Regions from separate parts of the Neobacillus phoenicis genome, predicted to be linked through region 2. Evidence: riboswitches for the same ligand, from Rfam matches in the RefSeq annotation. Region 2 holds a riboswitch; each other region holds the start of a gene.
The links. A riboswitch is a leader RNA that binds a small molecule or an ion and turns the genes downstream of it on or off. The one in region 2 is predicted to bind S-adenosylmethionine.

Region 1: another riboswitch for S-adenosylmethionine. It lies ahead of AA0X95_RS25275 (sugar ABC transporter substrate-binding protein); the one in region 2 lies ahead of AA0X95_RS07840 (O-acetylhomoserine aminocarboxypropyltransferase/cysteine synthase family protein).
Region 3: another riboswitch for S-adenosylmethionine. It lies ahead of mtnW (2,3-diketo-5-methylthiopentyl-1-phosphate enolase); the one in region 2 lies ahead of AA0X95_RS07840 (O-acetylhomoserine aminocarboxypropyltransferase/cysteine synthase family protein).
Region 4: another riboswitch for S-adenosylmethionine. It lies ahead of metK (methionine adenosyltransferase); the one in region 2 lies ahead of AA0X95_RS07840 (O-acetylhomoserine aminocarboxypropyltransferase/cysteine synthase family protein).

The regions. Positions count from the first base shown of each region.
Region 1 is NZ_CP154847.1:4,946,608-4,950,822, reverse strand. Features, by position in the region: gene AA0X95_RS25280 (MFS transporter) at 286-1,500, opposite strand; SAM riboswitch class I at 1,732-1,840, shown strand; gene AA0X95_RS25275 (sugar ABC transporter substrate-binding protein) at 1,970-3,079, shown strand; partial or broken gene AA0X95_RS25270 (ATP-binding cassette domain-containing protein) at 3,152-3,661, shown strand; gene AA0X95_RS25265 (ATP-binding cassette domain-containing protein) at 3,803-4,215, shown strand, end outside.
Region 2 is NZ_CP154847.1:1,531,937-1,536,151, reverse strand. Features, by position in the region: gene AA0X95_RS07845 (methionine ABC transporter ATP-binding protein) at 1-167, opposite strand, end outside; SAM riboswitch class I at 330-437, opposite strand; gene AA0X95_RS07840 (O-acetylhomoserine aminocarboxypropyltransferase/cysteine synthase family protein) at 574-1,890, opposite strand; SAM riboswitch class I at 1,951-2,053, opposite strand; gene AA0X95_RS07835 (hypothetical protein) at 2,130-2,483, opposite strand; gene AA0X95_RS07830 (L-lactate permease) at 2,668-4,215, opposite strand, start outside.
Region 3 is NZ_CP154847.1:4,332,407-4,336,621, forward strand. Features, by position in the region: gene AA0X95_RS22230 (methylthioribulose 1-phosphate dehydratase) at 1-513, opposite strand, end outside; gene AA0X95_RS22235 (2-hydroxy-3-keto-5-methylthiopentenyl-1-phosphate phosphatase) at 507-1,181, opposite strand; gene mtnW (2,3-diketo-5-methylthiopentyl-1-phosphate enolase) at 1,182-2,393, opposite strand; SAM riboswitch class I at 2,466-2,574, opposite strand; gene AA0X95_RS22245 (pyridoxal phosphate-dependent aminotransferase) at 2,653-3,831, opposite strand; gene AA0X95_RS22250 (carbon-nitrogen family hydrolase) at 3,952-4,215, shown strand, end outside.
Region 4 is NZ_CP154847.1:1,765,240-1,769,454, reverse strand. Features, by position in the region: gene asnB (asparagine synthase (glutamine-hydrolyzing)) at 1-1,294, opposite strand, end outside; gene metK (methionine adenosyltransferase) at 1,551-2,753, opposite strand; SAM riboswitch class I at 3,032-3,180, opposite strand; gene pckA (phosphoenolpyruvate carboxykinase (ATP)) at 3,367-4,215, shown strand, end outside.

The DNA.
Region 1 (4,215 bases), 1.9 Mb from region 2:
TGTCGATATAGACAGGCTCTATTTTAGAGTCTGTTTTTTTTATGCAAATGCTGTGTTAAAGGTTACTGTTGTTTTTATAGACAATGTTGATTGGAGCGGAAATCAACATCCAAGATTAACACAGCCTATGCAAAAAAAAACAAAACAAAAACCCCACTCATGAATGAGTAGGGCACACAAATGAAACAGTAATTCAAATGGTAGAGTTATTGTATCATATATTTTGGAAATAACCTAATTTATTTCTACAAAGGTTTTGGTAACTTTTGTATATTGAATAAGTTATTAAGCTGTATGTTTTACAAGTTTCGGATGTCGGAGCAATGATACGAGCAAAATCAGTCCACTCATAATTAATAAGACACTGGTGCTAATGAAAACGGCGGAAAAGCCGAAATAGCCAGAAAGAAAGCCCCCCAACATGGGCCCAATGATGTTACCGAGAAATCTTAGACTATTGTTATAGCCCAGGACCTCGCCTTGCATGGTAATCGGAGCTTCCTGGCGGATATAAGCAATCCTGACAGGAATGATTCCGCCGATGGTCACACCTAAGGCAATACGGATGATGACAAGCTGCCAAAGACTTGTCACGATCGCTCCTGGTAAATAAACTAACCCTGCTAAAAATAGAAGGATGACTAATATTTTGATATAACCATATTTATCTGCAATCTTTCCCCAGTTCCGTGACATGAGTAAGTTGCCTATTCCTGCTGCGGAAAAAGCAATCCCTGAATAAAAAGCAACATTGTTTGGCCCATGTAAATCACTTACAAATAACGACAGGATTGGTTGAATGCTGAAATGGGCGATTTGTACAAGGGATGAAATAAGTAATACGGTTAATAAAACAGGATTTCGTAGGATGTGTTTGATAACCTCTTTACTGGAATAGTGTGATTTGGTGCCCTTTGTTGGTTCTATCAGAAATTCCTTCGTTGCGATAACAAGAATCCCAGAGATGAATATGGAAATAGAAGTCCATTTAAAGGTGGTCGCATAGCCGAGGGTATCGGCTAAAATTCCTCCAAGCATGGGGCCTAACAACGAGCCCGTAATACTTCCTGTTTGTAATGTCCCTAGGACACGACCAGCAATCTCTTTTGGTGTTTGCGTGGAGATGAATGCCTGTGACATAGGGATAAAACCTGAGAAAAAGCCCATTAAAAACCGTAGTAAGAGTAGCTGCCAGACTGAATGAACAAATCCCATTAAAAAGATAGATACAGCCATCCCTAATCCACAAATGATAAGTATCTTTTTCCGACCATAGCGATCTCCAATCTTCCCCCAAACCGGTGAAAAAAGAAAGGCAGAAACAAAGGTGATCCCAAAAGTAATGCCCGACCAATGCTGGACATATTTCTCAGAAAAGTCTCCAAACGTTTCAATATACAGCGAAATAAACGGCATGACCATCGTCATACTACCGGCAACGAAGAAGTTGGCAAACCACATAATTAGTAAATTACGCTTTGCGCTTTCCTGCTTATTCATGGAAGATAACACTTCTTTCTGCAATTTATTTCGGTTTCCTAAATATAATCATACCGAAATTTCATAGGAGAATAAAGCAATAACTGGTTTTAGTTTTAATAACAGTTTTCCCCATTCTGTTCAATGTGATTAAAAAGGAGTTATTACTTTATTAAAAATATTTAAAATACTATTGACAACTTGTTGATGTGAGTTTAAATTTAGTTTATTACTTTAAATCAATAATACGTTCTCTTATCAAGAGTGGCAGAGGGACTGGCCCGATGACGCCCAGCAACCGTTCCAAAAAAGGAATTGGTGCTAAATCCTGCAAAACATCTAATGTTTTGAGAGATAAGAGAGGAGTAGTCCAACATATGTGATGAAACCTCTCTTTTCTGGAGAGGTTTTTTATTTTTTCAAAAAAGAAAACTTCTCCAATGGGAATAGTTTATTTTGGTAAGAAAGACAAAAAGGGGGAGCTTTTATCATGAAAAAAAATATTTTCAAAAGTGCGCTTGTTTCTGCATTAGCTGCAAGCCTGCTACTCACGGGGTGTGCTTCAGGGGGAGAAACGAAGAAAGCAAGCGGAAATAAAAATGTATCACTTGAAGGCGTACCAGAACAATTTAAGGGCGATCAATTGAAAATTAAGGTCATTCGAAAAATTGGCGGTGATGACCACACTGCTCAATTCTTAGCAGGAGCAAAAGAAGAGGGAGAAGCTTTAGGATTGCAAGTGGATGTGTTTACTGCGAACGGTGATACAGCAAAATTCCATGATGCTATAAATCAGGCGTTAGATCAGGATTATGATGGATTCATAATTTCACATGGTGATGATGATGCGACGGTGAACGATGTAAAGAAGATCGTTGAAAAAGGAAAAAGCGTGGTTACATTTGACTCTAATCCAAAGTTGGCTGAAGTGGAGGGAGTAACACTTACATCACAGGATGACGAAGCATTGGCAACTTTAGCACTGGATCAGCTTGTAAAGGATACGAAAGGCAAAGCCAATATTGCATACCTTTGGGTTGACGGTTTTCCGCCAATGGTTAGACGAAACAAAGTGTACCAAGATGTACTTTCAAAAAATCCTGGAATTAAAGAAGTGGAACGTTTCGGTGTAGCTGCTGCAGATACCAGTGTTCAAACACAAAACGCCGTAGCTGCTATGTTAAATAAATATCCAAAAGGAAAGTTGGATGCCATCTTTGCTACTTGGGATGCCTTTGCTATTGGTGCGGCACGAGCTCTAAAAGAGGCGGGCCGTGAAGAAATAAAAATTTATGGTATTGATGTTTCAAATGCGGACCTTCAAGAGATTCAAAGAAAAGGTAGTGCTTGGAAATACACAGCAGCCGTAGATCCTAAACTAATTGGTGCGGTGGATTTGAGATTGCTTGCTAAAAAACTAGCAGGTGAAGAAACACCACAAACCTATGATTTACAGGCTTCTCTAGTTTCACAAGACAATCTTCAAAAGTCTAAGGATCCTGTTAACATGGTTAATCTATCAAAAATTATTTCAGGATGGGGCCAATCAGATGCATTCGAAGAAGATTGGATGAAAACATTAAAAAAATATAATAAATAATTAATGGGTACTATAAGCACTCTCTTTTTCACTTGATTAAGAGAGTGTTTGCTTGATAGGGGGAACAATTTCATGCAGTCAACATTGGAAATGAAAACTATAACGATTGAATTTCCAGGGGTGAAAGCTTTAAATCAGGTTCATTTTTCAACAAAGACGGGAACGATTCAGGCATTGATTGGAGCAAATGGTGCAGGGAAATCAACTCTAATGAAAGTCCTCTCAGGGGCTTATAATCATTATACCGGTGAGATTGTGCTAGACGGGAAATCTTTGAACATTCGATCACCAAAAGATGCCCAGGATGCGGGCATACAGATTGTCTATCAAGAAGTCGATACCGCACTTATTCCTAATTTAACGGTTGCCGAAAATATCATGTTGATGGACACGGTTCATCAAATGGGAAAAAAGCAGTGGATGAACTGGAAGACTCTTCATCAAAAAGCAGCACAAATCCTGGCTGATATGAATATTTCACTTTCTACGAAAAAGCTTGTGAGTGAACTTTCTCTAGCAGAAAAGCAAATGATTCTCATTGCTAGAGCTGTCTCGAATCGGTGTAAGTATCTGATTCTAGATGAACCAACTGCACCCTTAAGCCATACTGAAACGACCGAGCTTTTTCGGATTGCCCGCGAATTAAAGAGACAAAATGTCGGGATTATTTTTATTTCTCACCGCCTGCCAGAGATTTTTGAAATCTGCGATGAAATTACAGTCATGAGAAATGGAGAATTCGTTGTAAAAGAGAATATTTCAGAGACAACACAGAATCAAGTGGTGGAGCACATGCTGGGCCAAAAACTGGAGGAACAGTTTCCGAAAAAAAATACGAGAATTGGAACCACAGTACTTGAAGTGAAGGGACTTTCAGATAGAAGTAAAATAAAAGATTTACATTTACATGTGAAATCCGGAGAAATCGTTGGAGTAGCTGGGCTAGTCGGTGCTGGAAAAACCGAGCTGTGCAAGGCGCTTTTTGGTTCTGAAAAATTAACTGGAGGAGAAGTCCTTCTTAATGGTGTTAAACTAACTTTGAATAGCCCATATGATGCGGTGAAAAATGGCATGGCATTAGTGCCTGAAGAACGCAGGAAGGAAGGAATTCTTGTCCTTGAATCAGTGGAATCCAA
Region 2 (4,215 bases):
AGCTCCAACCCATTAAGCATTCGAATTAACGTACTTTTTCCGGCACCACTATATCCTATGACCCCGAAAATTTCCCCCTCTTGAATTTCTAAATTCACGTCATCGACCGCTTTTAGCTGGCCTTGTTTGGAAGGAAAAATCTTACGGACGTTTTTTATTGAAATCATTTGAATCACCCGCTTCTATCCTATTTACCTAAAATTCAGAAAGAATCTACTATATCCTGTCATTTACCTATAGAATTTGACTGTTTCCTTGAAAAGATTCTATTTTAGAAAAATAAAAAGCCTTTCTGCACGGGCAGAAAGGCATTAGTAAAATAGACCTTTCTCCCATCTCCCAAAGCAAACGCTTTGTGTGAATTGGCACCATTTCAATGTAACATTGACGGTTGCCGGGCTTCATCGGGCACATCCCTCCACCTCTCTTGATAAGAGCTTACAGCATTCTATATTCAATTAAGACGTTAGTCAATTTCAGTAGTTATTTTAGTACGAAAGCTATCGTATCACGGATAAAAAAGGGTGTCAATAAAAAAATCTATTAATTCTTACTTATCACATTAGGTAAATTTTAGGCATTTGCTTTGATAGATGCCAGTCCCGTTGCTGTCTCAATCGCAGATTCGAGATCATCAATTAAGTCTTCGACATTTTCAATCCCAATAGAAAGACGGATTAAGTCCTCCGACACACCTGCCGCCTTCAAACCCTCTGCATCTAATTGCTGATGAGTGGTACTGGCTGGGTGAATGATTAGACTTTTTGAATCGCCAACATTGGCAACGTGCGCCCATAAGGATAGTGAATCAATGAGCTTTGCTCCTGCTTCCTTCCCACCCTTAATTCCAAACACAACCATGGAGCCTGCGCCCTTAGATAAATATTTTTTCGCTAATTCATGGTCTGGATGTGATGGATGCCCTGGATAGGATACCCATTCTACTGCTGGGTGGTTTAATAAGTAGTCTACGATTGTGTTCGTATTGGCTACATGCTCTTTCATCCGAACATGCAAGGTTTCAAGGCCTAGTGTAAATTGGAATGAATTTTGTGGGCTCAGTGCCGGACCGAGGTCTCGCAATAATTGTACACGTGCCTTTACAATATACGCTACAGCGCCTAATGCTTCTGCATAGACAAGATCATGGTAGCTTGCATCTGGAGTTGTAAAGCCAGGGAATCGAGAAGAATTCCAGTCAAACTTCCCACCATCGACAATAACGCCGCCCGTTGTTGTCCCATTACCTAAAAGCCACTTTGTTGCAGAGTGAATAACAATGTCTGCCCCGTACTCTATCGGTCTGCATAAGTATGGAGTTGCAAAGGTGTTGTCGATAATTAATGGGACGCCTGCCTCGTGTGCAATATCTGCCACTTTTTCAATGTCCAGCACACGTAAGCTTGGGTTTCCAATTGTCTCTGCGAAAACTGCCTTTGTTTTTGGAGTTATTGCAGCTCTGAAATTCTCCGGATTTTCAGCATCAACAAATTTGACGTTAATTCCGTATTTCGGAAGGGTCACTGCGAATAAATTATACGTTCCACCATAGAGGTTGGAAGCAGCAACAATCTCATCTCCTGCCTCAGCCACATTAAGAATAGCGAGGGTAATTGCTGCCATACCGCTTGCAACGGCCAGTGCTCCCACACCGCCTTCTAACAAGGCTACTCTTTCTTCAAATACGGTTGTAGTAGGATTATGAATACGGGTGTATATGTACCCTGGTTCTGCTAAACTAAATAGGTTTGCTGCATGTTCAGTACTTTTAAATTGGTAGGCATTGTTTTGATAGATAGGAACTGCACGAGCACCTGTTACTGGATCTGGAGCCAAACCTCCATGAACACTTAATGTTTCAAATCGATACTTCTTTTGATTTTCTCCCATTATCCTAGCTCCTCCCTTAAATAAACAAAAACCCCCGCTTCATAAGAAGAGGGGGCTCTCTTCTTATCTTTCAGAGCTTTTTATGCTCTGCTGGATTTAGCACCGTGTATAAACCGGTTGCCGGGCTTCAAAGGGCCAGTCCCTCCGCCACTCTTGATAAGAATGTTTATGTGATTGTTTTAATTGATAGAATATTTAAATAATACATTACAGGATGTCCCTTTTGAAGTCAATGATTTTTATATAATTTTTGCAAGATCTTCCTGTGCTTTTGTGAGAAAAAAAAGGGACTCAAGTAATAATGCGATTCGTAACGAAGTATCTACTTTTATCTCCCGTTTTTGTTCTAGCAACCGTAATCTAGTTGTTCCTTCAATTAATTGTTTCATTGCGGCTTCATTGCCACTAATCTCGTAGATGCTTTGTTGCGCCGATGGATTTTGGAGAATAAAAACAGCACCGTTTTTTATCACTAATTGCACTACTTGATGCTCGCAACGGAGATTTACCTGTACCTCTGCTTGATGAATTAAAGGATAGACATGTTCCTGCTGTTGCATTTTTACGAGGAATTTTTGGATAGCTTCGATCATTAATACCACTCCGGTCTAAACGTGTATACCTTAACTATTCCGCAAACTAGACAGGAAACCCTTTTATAATTACTCGACAATATGTGGACTGATAGGCAAAATTTCCTGAGAAATATGTCGGATTTATGCGCCACTAAAAAAAAGACCACCCGAAAATAAAGGTGGTCTTAATCTACTGAATTTTTTAGGGTACCATCCAATTCAACAGACTACTATTTTGCAGGAATGTCAAAATTCCGATTAGGACAACCAACACAATACTATGCTTAAATGTGAAGCGGAACAAGTCTGCTTCTTTTCCAGCAAGACCCACTGCTGCACACGCTACAGCAATAGATTGTGGGGAAATCATTTTTCCTGTTACCCCCCCTGAAGAGTTTGCAGCAATTGCTAAAATCGGGTCCATACCAAGGGACTGCGCAGTAATCTTTTGCATGTTCCCAAACAATAAGTTTGATGAAGTATCAGAACCAGTGATAAACACCCCCAACCAACCGAGGATTGGAGAGAAAAAGGAAAATAGTACATCCGTTTTTGCTAGAGCCATTCCCAGGGTCGTACTCATCCCTGATGCGTTTGTAACGTAAGCAAATCCGACCACTGAACCGATTGTAATGATAGGGTATTTTAATTCATTAAGCGTTTCCCCGAAGGTTGCTACCCATTCCTTCCATGAAATTTTAATGATAAACTTCGATACTGCAGCTGCAAGTAGAACCGATGTACCAGCTGCGCCTAAGATTTCAAGTTTATAGATGGCAGGAACTGGAGCTCCGGCAGAGTTAATAACTTTATTATTTAATAAGGGTACTTCAGGTAACAATGTTAACGCGTGACCTAAAGAGTTAACCGCTTTCAGAATAACGTTTGATCCTTCATAATGTCCTGACAATGCAAGCTTGATTGTTGGAATTCCCCAAATTGTAATAAAAGATGTTAATACAAGAAATGGTGACCATGCTTTAAAGATTTGGCCTCCTGTATATTTTACCTGCTGATATTTAGGTGCTTTTGCGGTAAGGGCAGCAGCCATTTCTTGTTCGTCTGAAAATCGGAAAATAGTTTTCGGTTTCCAAAACTTCAAGAAGATCGCTAAAGCAAATAATGAAACCAGTGCTGATAAAATATCCGGAAGTTCTGGGCCAAGGAAATTAGAGCTTAAGAATTGAGTCACTGCGAAAGAAATACCCGTAATTAAAATCGCAGGCATGATTTCCAATGCTTTCTTAAACCCAGCCATGATTACAACTAAATAAAACGGTATAAATAATGATAAAAATGGTAATTGACGGCCAACCATTTTGGAAATTTCTATTGCTGAAACTCCTGTAGGTCCTTCAACCGCAATGATGGGAGTACCGATTGCACCAAATGCAACAGGCGCAGTATTGGCAATTAAACAAAGTCCAGCAGCGTAAAGTGGATTAAATCCAAGACCAACAAGTAGCGCTGCAGAAATAGCAACCGGAGCGCCAAAACCCGCTGCCCCCTCAAGGAAGGCTCCGAATGAGAACGCTACCAAAAGTGCTTGAAGACGTCTGTCCTCTGTGAGTGAAACAACAGAATTACGTATTATATCGAATTGACCTGTCTTTACGGTTAATTTGTAAAGGAAAACAGACGTAATAATGATCCAGCCTATTGGTAATATCCCATAAACAGCACCCTGTGTTGCAGACATGACTGCCATTTGAGCTGGCATCTTAAATGCAACGACTGCTAGTACTAAAGC
Region 3 (4,215 bases), 2.6 Mb from region 2:
TGTAATTCCATGGTTTCGGATTAGTACAGCACCGCTGTCTTCGGAAACATGTTCTGAAAATTTATTTGCAAGTGTAGGAATGTGTGCATAATTTCTTATAATAGGTATCTTTAAAATGGCATCCTCTTCCCATTTATCAAAAGCCTTAATTAACTCTTGACCCTTGAAGGTAACCTCTCCATGATCACCATAGACCTCTGAAATCACATTATTATCAATGGTATGAACATGAAGACTACAACCTGCTTGTGTCTTGCGATAAATCTCCACATGAAGAAGTGTCTCTGCTGACGGTTTTAAATGTGTCTCTTCTACCGGTCTGCCAAATTCATCCACTAGTAAAAAATCCTCTGCAGTCCGCTTACGTTTATCCTTCCCGCTAGCAGTCACTAAAAATTGAAGCGGATGATCACTCACTTTAATGGCAAGGTTTCCACTTGTCCCCATAAACCAATCTCTCTCTGCCAATTCATCCTTAATATCGGCTAATTCTGCCCATCTTTCCTTTAACATGTTAGCTCACCCACCTCAATTCTTTTATTTATTTCCTCGATACAATCGAAGAAAGTATGAAACCCTTGATGGTTAATACCCCATTCCATACATTTTTCCAGAAGTAAATCCCTCGCTAACACAAAGTCAGCATGTTTAGCAGCCTCTAGGTCGGTTACAGAGTCGCCTATTACGATTTTAAAACTCCCCTTTGGATTGTTCAGTTTACGCATAATACTTGGCTTACAGCAACCACAATCATTGTTACAAGAGGAATCACATTCATGTGGCCAAAGTATATTAATTGTTTCTCCAGAAAAATCAGAATGATTACAATACACTCCATCAAAAGGAGCGTATTCTGCTAGGATCGGATGGACAAAAAAGTCTATACCGCCACTTACAATATAGAGGGGAATACCCTTTTCCCGAACATACCCTACAAACTCCTTAAAGCCAGGTCGGATTTTTGCATTTTCAATTGCAAATTCCGTTATTTCTTTCTTCTTATTACTAGGCAATAAGGAAAATAATTTCCCCACACCCTCATTCACTGAAATCTGACGAGAAAGAATTGAATCCTTTATTCCCACCCATTCAGGAGGAGCAAATTGTTTCATTATAGCAATGATGTTATCACTTTCTGTAATCGTTCCATCAAAGTCACAATAAATAACCGGCTTTGTCATTTAGACCGTCACCTCGGCATTTCCCCAAAGCTGAAGTGCCTTTTTAAGTTCAGGATACTGCTCCGCTCCTACTGAGAGTGTGTTTCCCTGAAGAATAGCATCCACTGCTTGTCGGAAGGCAAGGCCACCTCCCCGAGCACCGTCTGGATGCCCATGAACGCCACCACCTGCATTTATGACTGAGTCGATTCCAAAGTCACGAATTAACAAGGATACCAACCCTGGATGTATTCCTGCTGATGGCACTGGAAAGGCCTTTTTATAAACATCCTCTTTCGTGAGTTCAGCTGCAATCGAAAGTGCAGATGTTTTTTCTAATGCCACTGTTCCATATGGTGATGGGAACAGCGATAAATCGGCACCTGCATAACGTAAAAGCTTCCCAAGAAGCAAGGAATGGGAAAAGCCATATTGGGATGAAGAAGTTAACGCGCCGCTTACTGCTGGGTGTGCCATTAAAGGCAACCCAATCTCATAATCCTCTCTTAATTCTTGGAGGACATCTAATCCATAGGAGAAGACATTAAATAATAGTAAGTCTGCTCCCAGCTCAGCCGCTTTTTTTGCCTTGTCCTTAAGTTGTGAGGTTCTCCCAGTCAGGTTTACTGCGTACAGCGTTCTATGACCAGTCTCTTCCAGAACTTCATTTAACACTTGTTTTCCTTTTGTAATTCTTTTTTCAAAAGGTGTTAATTCATTTTCAAAGAGAATCTCATCATCTTTGACTAAATCAACACCACCAAGAGCTTGCTGCTTTAACTGTTCTACCAAAAAGTGTATGTCCTTACCAAGTACGCCTTTAAAGATGCTCATCACTAATGGTCTTTCATATACGTTTATTTTCTCTCGAATTCCATCAATACCGAATCTAGGACCAGGAAAATGACTCTTCAAACGATCATCAAACTGCAAATCTAGTAATTTTATTTTTCCATCTAAGGACAGTTTTCCGAAAACAGTGGTTAAGATCGCTGGCAAGTCGGAAGAGAAGTTAATGATTGGATAGGCAATTCGAATGATGGCTAGACCTTCTCTTTCAGAGTCTTTCCCTTCAATTGAAACGACTCGGCCTTTATGCTTGCGTAATTGGTTCTGCTCGAGCTCAGGAAGATTCGTCCAAGAACCTACCGTTAATCCAAGTGCAATTTCCTCTGCTTTTTTCTCCGGATATTTTTCATCATGTACAAGATATGTGGCAATTATTTCAGACATTTTTTCAACTTCCCTTCAGAAAACATAAAAAACCTCTTCGAAAAGAAGAGGTTAGCATCACAAACTAACATCTTCTCATCTTTCAGCCAGATTGCTGCAAGATTTAGCACCGTGCTTAACATTTGTTAAGTCGGTTGCCGGGCTTCATAGGGCTTTTCCCTCCACCTGCTCTTGATAAGAAAACGATTCGTATTTATTCACTTTTATAAGTTGTTAAACTTTATTTTGGATTATCGCAAGAAAAAAAACATTTGTCAACTTATTTTTTGAACATTTCTAAACAACTAATTCTTCTGACAGCTTCAGCTAACCGTTCTTCGGATGATAATAAGCCCACACGTACAAAGCCTTCACCATATTCACCAAAACCAATACCTGGTGCGACCATAATATGTGCTTGCTCAAGTAGAATTTCAGCAAACTGTCCAGATGTGTACCCAGAAGGTACCTTAAGCCATGCAAAAAAAGAACCCTTTGGTGCGGTTACATCCCATCCTATCGATCGAAGTCCTTTAATTAATACATTTCTTCTTCGCTCATATAGTTCATTCAATTCTCTAACACATTCTTGTGACGCAATTAAGGCTGTAGCAGCCGCTTCTTGAACCGCTCCGAACAAACTTACATACAGATGATCCTGTAGGAGTTCAATCGCAGAAATCACACTTTCATTACCTACTGCAAATCCTACACGCCAGCCAGCCATATTGTAGGTTTTAGATAAAGTATAAATTTCGATTCCTACTTCTTTAGCCCCTTCGGTTTCTAGGAAGCTTATCGGTCTCTGACCGTCGAAACCAATGGCACCGTAAGCAAAATCGTGAACAACGCAAATATTTTGATCGTTTGCCAGTTTCACAGTTTCTTTGAAAAATTCTTCAGTGGCCACAGCACCGGTAGGATTATTGGGGTAATTCAAAAACATTACCTTTGCTTTTAATAACGATTCGGAAGAAAGTTCGGTGTAGTCAGGTAAAAATGCATTTTCCTCCCTCAATGGCATGGTAACCATTTCCGCTTTTGCCAGAGCCACACCTGACCAATAATCTGGATAACCGGGATCTGGTACAAGAATGGTATCCCCTGGATTCAACAAGCACTGTGGAATTTCTACAAGCCCTGCTTTTCCTCCAAAAAGGATAGCCACTTCCTTATCAGGATTGATCGTTACTCCATACTCTCTCAAGTAAAAATCAGCTGCTGCCTGTTTTAAATATCTATGCCCCTGAAACGGAGAATATTTGTGATTGATGGGATTAGCTGCCGCCTCCTGTAATTTTGACACGATATGCTCTGGTGTCGGCTGATCTGGATTTCCTTGTCCTAAATTTATCACGTCATGCCCTTCGGCAATATACTCTCCAACCTTCTTTACAAGGCCTGCAAAAAATTGTTTTGGCAGACTATTTAATAGCTCTGATGGTGGAAATTGTTTCATCACTCTCTCACCTGCTTATTCATTACAAATTTTTGTTGAAATTCTAGTCACAAATGATATAACTTTTATAACAGCTTGTAAAGAAAAAATTCTGATATTTCGAACCGGAGGGAAAATTCTTTGAAATTAAACATATCTTGTATACAAATGGATATCGCCTTTGGTAATCCATATGAAAACTATCATTCTGCTGAAAGACTGATTGAAAAAGCAATGGAAACGAAGCCTGACATTCTCGTCTTACCTGAACTCTGGACTACCGGATATGACTTAACACGGCTTGATGAAATTGCAGATGACCAAGCGATACAAACGATTCAGTTTCTACAGGAGGCAGCAAAAAAATACCAAGTTCATTTCGTTGGAGGATCCGTTGCAGCCCGC
Region 4 (4,215 bases), 230 kb from region 2:
CTGTAAACATTTTGGCATTTCCGATGTAACGCTCTTCCATAGGAGTTACACCACGCTCAATGAAGCTCTTTCCTTTTGTTCCTTCTGGCATCATATTGGCAATTCCTTTGAGAAGGACTTTCCCTACTCGAGGAATTTTGTTGAAAATCTCTAAATCTTGTGGCTCACGGTAGATGTTATAGCCGCCAAATAATTCATCAGCGCCCTCACCTGAGAGAACAACGGTTACGTGTTTTCTAGCTTCGCGAGCAACAAAGTAAAGTGGTACGCAGGCAGGATCAGCTAGGGGGTCATCCATATGCCACATAATTTTGGGAATTTCATTCATATATTCTTCAGGAGTAATCACATAGCTGATATTTTCCACACCCAGTTTCTCCGCTGTTTCTTTTGCCACATCAATTTCACTGAAGCCATTTTGTTCAAAACCAACAGAGAAGGTTTTGATGGCAGGATGAAACTCTTTTGCAATAGAAGCAATAATAGAAGAATCGATACCACCAGATAGGAAGGAACCTACCGGTACATCACTGCGCATATGCTTTTCGACTGAATCGAATAAAATATCACGAATTTCTTTTGTAAAGTCACTTTCAGATTTTTGAACAGGACTAAAATGTGCCTTCCAATAGCGCTTGATTTCCATTGGTGAGCCAATTTTTTTTGTGAAATAATGACCAGGCTCAAGCTTTTTAATTCCTTCTGATAAGGTATTTGGTTCAGGAACAAATTGATACGTTAAATAATGCTGCAGAGAATCATAGTCTAAAACATCATTTTCAAGTGCAAGCAAGATACTTTTCTTTTCTGAAGCAAAGAAGGTCTTCTCACCGTCTTGTAAATAAAAGAATGGTTTGATACCGAATGGATCACGTGCTCCAAATAATTTTTGCTCTTGTTTATCCCATATGACAAAAGCAAACATTCCACGCAGCTTTTCTACAGCTTTCTCTTTTAAATGACTGTATAAGGCAATAATAACCTCAGTATCAGAGCTCGTTGCAAACGAAAGGCCCTCTTTTACCAATTCCTCACGAAGCTCGACATAGTTATACACTTCACCATTAAAAATAATCCAGTAACGTTCGTTTTCATATGTTAATGGCTGATGCCCACTCTCAATATCAATAATACTTAAGCGGCGGAATCCAAATTGAATATGTTCATCATAATAAAAACCATCATCATCTGGTCCGCGATGGGTAATGATATCGTTCATATTTTTAAATTGTTGTTTTTGTTCATCACTATAGTTTTGTGTTTTGTCGTGTACACAACCGATAAAACCACACATTATGTACCTCACCTACTCCAATCTAAATTAAACATTCTCTAAAAAACATCTCTATAATACTACCACTTTTTTATTAAAATAACACTGTGAACTTATAGGTAATTTTCGTACCATCATTTTTCACTTCTTTTGACCTACGTAAACATTTTATTCCAATAACCAATTACGTACCAACCATTTAGACGAAAAAAGAAAAAGAGAGTTACATTTAAAATGCAACTCCCTTCTATATAAGGTATTCGCTTGCGAATGGTTTTTAGCGATTTGCTGCTTGTTCTTTTAATGCGTCTGCTTTGTCTGTACGCTCCCAAGGAAGATCCACATCTGTACGGCCAAAATGTCCGTAAGCTGCTGTCTGCTTGTAGATAGGACGGCGAAGGTTCAACATATTAATGATACCAGCTGGGCGTAGATCAAAGTTTTGTTCTACTAATTCAACTAATACATCTTCATTTACTTTGCCAGTGCCAAACGTATCAACAGAAATGGAAACCGGTCTTGCTACACCGATTGCGTAAGCAAGTTGAACTTCACACTTCTCAGCAAGTCCTGCAGCAACGATATTCTTTGCTACATAACGTGCTGCATACGCTGCAGAACGGTCAACCTTTGTAGGATCCTTACCAGAGAATGCGCCACCGCCGTGACGTGCATAGCCACCGTAAGTATCAACAATGATTTTACGGCCTGTTAAACCTGCATCCCCTTGTGGTCCACCGATTACGAAACGGCCTGTTGGGTTAATGAAGTATTTTGTATTTTCATCGATTAATTCTTGTGGAACAACCGGATTGATTACATACTCTTTCAGATTACGTTGAATCTGTTCTAATGTAACTTCAGGATGGTGTTGAGTAGAAATAACTATTGTATCAATACGAACTGGTTTGTCGTTCTCATCATATTCAACTGTTACTTGTGTCTTACCATCTGGACGTAGGTAAGGAAGAATCTCTTCTTTACGAACTTCTGTTAAACGGCGTGCAAGCTTGTGCGCAAGTGAAATTGGAAGCGGCATAAGCTCCTTTGTTTCATTACATGCAAAACCAAACATTAAACCTTGGTCACCTGCACCAATTGCTTCAATTTGCTCATCTGACATTTGGCCTTCACGAGCTTCAAGTGCTTGGTCAACACCCATCGCGATGTCAGGAGACTGTTCATCGATAGAAGTTAAAACGGCACATGTTTCGGAGTCAAATCCGTATTTTGCACGATTGTAGCCAATGCTTTTAATTGTTTCACGAACAATTTTTGGAATGTCCACGTAAGTTGAAGTAGTAATCTCGCCAGCAACCAAAACTAAACCAGTTGTAACTGAAGTTTCAGCAGCAACACGTGCATTAGCATCTTTTGCTAAAATAGCATCTAAAATAGAATCAGAAATTTGGTCACAGATTTTATCGGGATGACCTTCAGTTACTGATTCAGAAGTGAACAAACGACGTTTTGTTGACATCTGAATTCCTCCTATATAGTGAGATAAGTGAGGTTATCTGTGTGGGTATGTAATGACCTTGCCGTTTAACCTCGGGTTGATACGGAACTCATTCCCTTAGTAGTATGAAATAAATACGGGGTTTTTATTAATTAAACAATATTCTGTCTGCAATAACCCCATAGAAAATTCTAACGATGGAATAAAAAGAAGCGATTCTAAAGCACGAAAACAATACAAACAAAAAACCTTTCCATCTCTGAGGAAAGGTTGATAGCAAAAGTTTTGCGCGCCTTTCACTCTTATCGTTCAAGGCTAGGCCTTGCTTCAGGTTTAGCACCTTTGCCCGAAAAAATAATAATAGAAGAAAATCTACTACTATCTTGCTTTTCGTTTGCAGGTTGCTGGGTTTCATTGGGCCTGTCCCTCCACCAGCTCGGGATAAGAGAGTATCCGTTCAAGGGTAAATCATAACCTACACTGTCGAACTATGTCAATGCATTTTTTTAGAAATTTAAATTCTAATTCATACAACCTATTTTTCATTAATTAGTATAGATTATTTGAATAAATGTGTTATACTTTTTAATAAGTTATTACCATTAAAAACATGGATAAAGGAAGGTTGCAGTAGATGAATTCTGTTCATATTCCCAATGACTTAAAACAAATGTTATCAGAAAGTAATGTCCACGTGCAATTATCAGTTCCCCAGTTAGTAGAAAAGATCTTATGTCGTAACGAAGGTTCTTTAACTTCGACTGGCGCTGTAAGCGTTTCAACTGGTAAATATACAGGCCGCTCACCTCAAGATAAATTCGTTGTGATGGAAGAGTCCACAAAGGATAAGATTGCTTGGGGTTCGTTGAATCAACCTATATCTGAAGAAATATTTACAAAACTTTATCAAAAAGTCTTAAATTATTTAAAACAACAAGAAGAGATTTTTGTTTTTAAAGGCTTTGCAGGGGCAGATAAAAAATCCCGCTTACCTATTCAAGTAGTGAATGAATTTGCCTGGCACAATCTCTTTGTTCATCAACTATTTATACGTCCATCAGAAGATGAATTGCTATCACATGACCCAGGATTTACAGTAATTTCAGCACCTAATTTTAAGGCAGATCCTAACGTCGATGGAACCAATTCAGAAACCTTTATCATCATCTCATTCGAACGTCGCATTGTTCTCATCGGTGGGACTGAATATGCAGGTGAAATGAAAAAGTCCATTTTTTCCGTAATGAATTATTTATTACCGGAAAACAATATTTTCTCCATGCACTGTTCTGCAAATGTAGGAATTGAGGGAGATGTCGCTCTATTCTTTGGTCTATCAGGAACAGGGAAAACTACTTTATCAGCTGATCCAAATCGCCGTTTGATTGGTGATGATGAGCACGGTTGGTCCTCAAACGGTGTCTTTAATATCGAGGGAGGGTGCTATGCGAAATGCATCAATCTTTCTAGGGAGAAAGAACCG